2 linked regions of the Bosea vaviloviae genome follow. The protein of the gene in region 1 interacts with the protein of each later gene in a pairwise test. Links are inferred from orthologs where the notes say so. Each region holds a gene or a part of one and is shown on either strand. Other genes may lie near its edges.

Region 1 (3,288 bases):
AGCGCGACTGGACGGTCGCTTCGCTGGCCAGGCTGATGGGCGCCTCGCGCTCCGCCTTCGCCGAGCGCTTCGCCAGCGTCGTCGGCGAGACGCCGGCCCGCTATGTCGCGCAGATGCGGATGCATCAGGCCCGGCAATGGCTCGCCGGCGACAAGCTCAAGATCTCGGTCGTGGCCCGGCGTCTCGGCTATGAATCGGAAGCCTCCTTCAGCCGCGCCTTCAAGCGCGTCATCGGCACGGCGCCGAGCCACGTCCGGGCAGACGATGCAAATGGACAGAACGGCGCGGCGCGGCCAAGCGCGGGCCATCGAGCGCAGGGGGACCGGCACGCGGTCCAAAGCAAGCAGCCCAATTGATTGGAGCCCTTTCCATCCGGCTTGAACCGTCATTGCGAGGAGCGTCAGCGACGAAGCAATCCAGGAGGGCTCGCTCTACGCCCCCTGGATTGCTTCGCTGCGCTCGCAATGACGGCGTGGTTCACCGCTAAGACAACAGGCCCTACCGCCCCACCAGCTCGAACCAGCCGGCCTCGTCGATCACCTGCACGCCATGCTTGGTGGCGTCCTTGAGCTTCGAGCCGGCGCCCGGCCCTGCGACCAGGAGATCCGTCTTCGAGGAGACAGAGCCCGCGACCTTGGCGCCGAGCCGCTCAGCCATCGCCTTGGCCTCGTCGCGGGTCATCTGCTCCAGCGCGCCGGTGAAGACGACGATCTTGCCCACGACCGGGCTGACCGAGGCGACCGCCTCCAGCGGCTGCGGCACGACCTGCACCAAAAGCCGGTCGAGCAGCTCCTCATTATGCGCCTCGGCGAAGAACTGCATCAGCGCCTCGACCACGGTCGGCCCGACACCGTCGATCGCGTCAAGTTCCTGGCGCTCGGGTGAAACCGGATCGACTGCTGCGATGCCGGCCGCGCGCAAGGCCTCGAACGAGCCGTAATGCCGCGCCAAAAGCCGGGCATTGGTCTCGCCGATATGGCGGATGCCGAGCCCGAAGATGAAGCGGTTGAGCGGCGGCTGGCGCCTGTCCTCGATCGCGGCGAACAGCTTGGCGACGCTCTGGCTGCCAAAACCTTCCTTGTCCCTGAGCTTCTTGAAATTCGCGGCGTCGCGCTGCGCCAGCGTGAAGATGTCGGCCGGCTCCTTCACCGGCAGGTCGGGATCGGCATGGAAGAACTCGATCTGCTTGTCGCCGAGCCCGTCAATGTCGAGCGCATCGCGCGAGACGAAGTGCTTCAGACGCTCCACCGCCTGGGCCGGACAGATCAGCCCGCCGGTGCAGCGGCGCACCGCATCCTCCTTGCCGCTGCGCGGGTTCATCTCCCGGGTCGCATGGCTGCCGCAGGCCGGGCACAGCGTCGGGAAGGTATAGGGCTGCGAATCCGCCGGCCGCTTGGCGAGGTCGACCGACTGGACGCGCGGAATGACGTCGCCCGCGCGCTTCACCGTCACCGTATCGCCGACGCGGATATCGGAGCCGTCGCGGATCGGCAGGCCCTTGGAATCGAAGCCGCGGATATAGTCCTCATTGTGCAGCGTCGCGTTGGAGACAACGACGCCACCGACCGTGACCGGCCTGAGCTTGGCGACGGGGCTGAGCGCGCCGGTGCGCCCGACCTGGATCTCGATCGCCTCCAGCACCGTGGTCGCAAGCTCGGCCGGAAATTTATGCGCGATCGCCCAACGCGGCGCGCGCGCGACGAAGCCGAGCCGCGTCTGCAGGGCAAGCTCGTCGACCTTGTAGACCACGCCGTCGATATCGTAGCCGAGCGTGGCCCGCTGGCTCTCGATCAACCGGTAGCGTTCCAGCAAGTCCTCGACGCTCTCGCAGCGCTTCATCAGCGGGTTGGTGCGAAAACCCCAGCGCTTGAAGGCCTCGACCACGCCGAATTGGGTCTGCGCCGGCAAGACCGGCATCTCACCCCAGGCATAGGCGAAGAAGCGCAAGGGCCGTGCCGCGGTGATCGAAACATCGAGCTGGCGCAGCGAGCCCGCCGCCGCATTGCGCGGATTGGCGAACTCCGGAAGTCCCTTATCGCGCTGGCGTTCGTTGATGCCGGCGAAATCGGCATGGCCGAGATAGACTTCGCCGCGCACCTCGGCGATCTCAGGCACATCATCGCCTGACAGCACATGCGGGATTTCGGAGATCGTGCGGGCGTTCAGCGTGACGTCCTCGCCCTCCTCCCCATCGCCGCGCGTCGCGGCGGAGACCAGCGCGCCCTTCTCGTAGCGCAGCGAGAGCGAGAGCCCGTCGATCTTGGGCTCCGCCGTGAAGGCGATGCCACCCTCCTCCTTGCGGCCGAGGAAGCTGCGCACGCGCTGCACGAAATCGGCGACGTCTTCGTCGGTGAAGGCGTTGCCGAGCGAGAGCATCGGCACGCGGTGCCGAATCTTGGCGAATTTCCCCGAAGGCTTGGCGCCGACCTTGTCGCTGACGGAACCGGCGTCCTTCAGGACAGGGAACGCCTCCTCCAGCGCGACGAGCCGGCGGCGCTTGGCGTCATAGCTCGCATCGTCGAGGATCGGCTGGTCGTCCTGGAAATAGGCGCTATCGGCAGCCGCGATCTCGGCGGCGAGCAGCTTGTGCTCCGCCCTAGCCTGGCGCTGCGTCAACTCCGCGACGGGAATGGCTTGGGATTCGCTCATGGCCCTTCATTAGGCGAGATGCCTGTGACGAGAAAGGGCAGGAGCCGGCGCGGCCGGGAGCATCGGCCCGAAAAGTGGGAACCGGTTTTCGGAACAAGCCGGTGCAAGATCAAAACCCTACAACGTCCCACTTTCGTGTTTGGCAGGCATGCGACAAAACGCCCATTCGCGCGTATAATGCCCGCGCTGGGAATTGGAAGCTCGACGCCTGCAGGCCGTTGACCCAAGGATGGCGTCGATTGCCGCAAGCGAACCGGGCCAGAACCGGGAGATACGCCATGGCAAACCTCGACGGCACGATGCCCGATGCCGGTACGCGCCTCGCGGCGCAACACGCCGAACCGAAGATCAACATCATCACCACCCGCGACCTTCGTGACGCGCTCTTGCGCGGCTGGGAGGATTTCAAGGCGCAGCCGAGCCACGTCGTCTTCATCGCGCTGATCTATCCGGTCGCCGGCGTGATGCTCGCGCAGCTCACCGTGACCTACAACATCTTCCCACTGCTCTTCCCGCTGCTCGGCGGCTTCGCCTTGCTCGGCCCCTTCGCCGCGATCGGCCTCTACGAGATCAGCCGCAGGCGCGAGCTCGGCATGGATTCCTCCTGGAACCATGCCTTCGGCATCCTGAGATCGCGCT
Region 2 (3,489 bases), 4.5 Mb from region 1 along the record:
GTGACGACCTCGATTGATTCGGACGTCTTGGCCTCGAAGCGCAGGCGCTTCTGAACGTCGGGCTCGCCGCCGCCATCGAGCTCGAAAGCAAGCTCGTTGCGCAGATAATGGCCGGTCAGCCCCGAAATCTGGGGGATTTCGACGCTCTTCAGCGCGGACCTGACGCTGCCGCCGACGGTGCTCGTGGTGTTCTCGGAATAGAGCGGCTGCAGGCAGCCCCCGGCGAAGGCGGTCGCGAGCAATGTGGCGGCCAGCATCATGCGGCGGGTGGGAATCGGCTGTGACAGGGGCCGGTTCTGGACTTCAGGCGACGACATTCACGATTCTCCCGGGCACGACGATGATCTTCCGGATCTCCCGGCCGTCAAGCGCCTTGATGACAGCCTCGGAGGCACGCGCGAGCGCCTCCACGGCCACGGTATTCGCATCGGCGGGGACGGTCACCTCCGCGCGCTTCTTGCCGTTGATCTGCACCGGCAGCACGATGCTGTCGTCCTTCAGCAGGGCCTCGTCGGCGACAGGCCATGCAGCCTCGCCGATAAGCCCCGGCTGCCCCAGCGCCTGCCAGCACTCCTCGGCGAGGTGCGGCATCATCGGCGCGACAAGCTGCGTGGCGATGATGGCGGATTCATGCAGCGCGAAAGCGATATCGGGTGCGAGCGCGGCGTTTTCGGCAGCCGCGTCGAGCGCTTTGCCGATGGCGTTGGTCAGCGAATAGATGTGGGCGATGCAGCGGTTGAAGCCGAGGCGCTCGATATCGAGGCCGACCGCATGCAAGGCACGGTGGCTGGCGCGGCGCAGCGTCAAGGCCTGTTCGCTCAGGGAGCTGGGTAGGGCGGCGCTGTTGCCGGTGCGCTCGGCGATCTCGCCGACGAGCCGCCAGAGGCGCTGGACGAAGCGGGCGGCGCCCTGGACGCCTTCATCGGTCCAGATCACGTCGCGATCCGGCGGCGAATCGGAGAGCATGAACCAGCGCGCGGTGTCGGCGCCGTAGGAGGCGATGATGTCGTCGGGATCGACGACATTCTTCTTGGACTTCGACATCTTCTCGATGGCGCCGATCTCGATCGGCGCACCGGTATCGACATGGAAGCCGCGGCGCTCAGCGCCATTCACCTCGATGCGAACATCGCCCGGCTCGACCCAGCTGCCGTCCTTGGCCCGGTAGGTCTCGTGGACGACCATGCCTTGCGTGAACATGCCATCGAAAGGCTCGTCCAGCCCGGCATGGCCCGTCGCCTTCATGGCGCGGGTGAAGAAGCGCGAATAGAGCAGGTGCAGGATCGCGTGCTCGACGCCACCGATATACTGGTCGACCGGCAGGAAGCGATCGACGACCGGCCGGTCGGTCGGGCTGTCGATGCGCCAGGGGTCGGTGAAGCGGGCGAAATACCAGGACGAATCGACGAAGGTGTCCATCGTGTCGGTTTCGCGCCGGGCCGGCTTGCCGCATTGCGGGCAGGCGAGATGCTTCCATGTCGGGTGATGGTCGAGCGGGTTTCCGGGCCGGTCGAAGGAGACGTCGTCGGGCAGTTTGACCGGCAGGTCGGCGTCGGGCACCGGCAGCGTGCCGCAATCGGCGCAATGGATCACCGGAATCGGGCAGCCCCAGTAGCGCTGGCGCGAAACGCCCCAGTCACGCAGGCGGAAATTGACCTTGCGCGTGGCGACGGGGCTGTTGCCGCGCGTCTCGGCCTCCAGCCGGCGGGCGACTTCTTCTTTCGCCTCCGGAATGGTCATGCCGTCGAGGAAGCGCGAATTGATCATGCGGCCGTCATCGCCATAGGCGGTGTCGGTGATGATGAAGCTCGCCGGATCCTGGCCCTCGGGCGCCACGACGGGCGTGACGCCAAGCCCGTATTTATTGACGAAGTCGAGATCGCGCTGGTCATGGGCCGGGCAGCCGAAGATCGCGCCGGTGCCGTATTCCATCAGGATGAAATTGGCGACATAGACCGGCAAGGTCCATGATTTATCAAAGGGATGCACGGCGCGGATGCCGGTGTCGAAACCAAGCTTCTCGGCCTTGTCGATGTTTTCCTGGGCCGTGCCGGTGCGCTTGCAGTCCTCGATGAAGGCCTGCAGGGCCGGGTTGTTCTCGGCCGCCGCCTTGGCCAGCGGGTGGTCGGGAGCGATCGCCATGAACCGGGCGCCGAACAGCGTGTCGGGCCGGGTCGTGTAGATCTCCAGCTCGTTGCGATCGTAAGGATTCGATTCGAGAGCGAAACGAATCAACAGCCCTTCCGAGCGGCCGATCCAGTTCTTCTGCATCAACCGGACCTTGTCGGGCCAGCGCGTCAGGCCTTCCAGCGCGTCATGCAGCTCCTGGGCGTAGTCGGTGATCTTGAAGAACCACTGCGTCAGCTCGCGGATTTCCACGGGCGCACCGGAGCGCCAGCCGCGCCCGTCGATGACCTGCTCATTGGCGAGCACGGTCTCGTCGACCGGGTCCCAGTTGACCCTCGCGGTCTTGCGGTCGACCAGCCCGGCCTTGAGGAAGTCCAGGAACAGCTTCTGCTGGTGCTTGTAATAGCTCGGGTCGCAGGTCGCGAGCTCGCGGCTCCAGTCGAGCGACAGGCCCATGGACTGCAACTGCGTCCGCATCGTTGCGATATTGGCGTAGGTCCATTCGCGGGGATGGACCTTGTTGGCCTTGGCGGCGTTCTCAGCCGGCAGGCCGAAGGCATCCCAGCCCATCGGGTGGAGCACGGCGAAGCCCTTGGCGCGCTTGTAGCGCGCGACGACGTCGCCCATCGCGTAATTGCGGACATGGCCCATATGAATGCGGCCCGAGGGGTAGGGAAACATCTCGAGGACGTAGTAGCTCGGGCGCGGATCGTCGTTGCGGGTCTCGAAGAGCTTGCGCTCCTCCCAGACACGGCGCCATTTCGGCTCTGATTCCTTGGGATTGTAGCGTTCGACGGCCATGATAACGGGCAATTCTTGCGTGATCGGATGAGCCCGGACTAGGACACCATTGCAGCCACGCGGTCAACGCTGCACAGGACATGAAGGGACTACCGATGAGCGATACGGTTACGCGTTTGGCCGCCACACGGGCCGCGATTGCGCGCGCGGCGCGCGATTTCGAGCGCGAGGCCGATTCGGTTGCGCTGATCGCGGTCTCGAAGACGATGCCGGCAGAGGCGATCCTGCCAGCGCTGGAAGCCGGGCAGCGCATTTTCGGTGAAAATTATGTCCAGGAGGCCAAGGCCAAATGGCCGGAGCTGAAGCAGCGTTTTCCCGATGCCCAGCTCCACATGATCGGGCCGTTGCAATCCAACAAGGCCCGCGAGGCGGTCGAACTGTTCGACGCGATCCATTCGCTCGATCGCGAGAGCCTGGCCAAGGAGCTGGCGCGCGAGATCGGGCGTATCGGCAAGGCTCCGATCCTTTTCGTCCAGGTCAATACCGGCGACGAGCCGCAGAAGGGCGGCGTCAGCCCGGCCGGGATCGATGCCTTCCTGGAAAACTGCCGCGAGCATCACG

Evidence for each region.
Region 2: the proteins of ligA (region 1) and leuS interact in binary tests that used the Escherichia coli proteins (3 or more experiments, as listed by UniProt). The link is inferred for Bosea vaviloviae from one-to-one orthologs.

Annotation. Positions count from the first base shown.
Region 1 is NZ_CP017147.1:5,445,635-5,448,922, forward strand. What follows is about bases 75-3,048. They hold ligA (NAD-dependent DNA ligase LigA), read right to left. Parts: upstream 2,650-3,048; coding sequence 499-2,649; downstream 75-498. Other genes in these bases: BHK69_RS25115 (AraC family transcriptional regulator), read left to right, coding at 75-356; BHK69_RS25125 (DUF2189 domain-containing protein), read left to right, coding at 2,928-3,048. In the rest of the region: more of BHK69_RS25115, read left to right, coding at 1-74; more of BHK69_RS25125, read left to right, coding at 3,049-3,288. UniProt on the Escherichia coli protein: DNA ligase that catalyzes the formation of phosphodiester linkages between 5'-phosphoryl and 3'-hydroxyl groups in double-stranded DNA using NAD as a coenzyme and as the energy source for the reaction.
Region 2 is NZ_CP017147.1:966,097-969,585, reverse strand. Bases 104-3,278 are described here. They hold leuS (leucine--tRNA ligase), read right to left. Parts: upstream 2,929-3,278; coding sequence 304-2,928; downstream 104-303. Other genes in these bases: BHK69_RS04560 (YggS family pyridoxal phosphate-dependent enzyme), read left to right, coding at 3,024-3,278; BHK69_RS04570 (LPS assembly lipoprotein LptE), read right to left, coding at 104-317. In the rest of the region: more of BHK69_RS04570, read right to left, coding at 1-103; more of BHK69_RS04560, read left to right, coding at 3,279-3,489.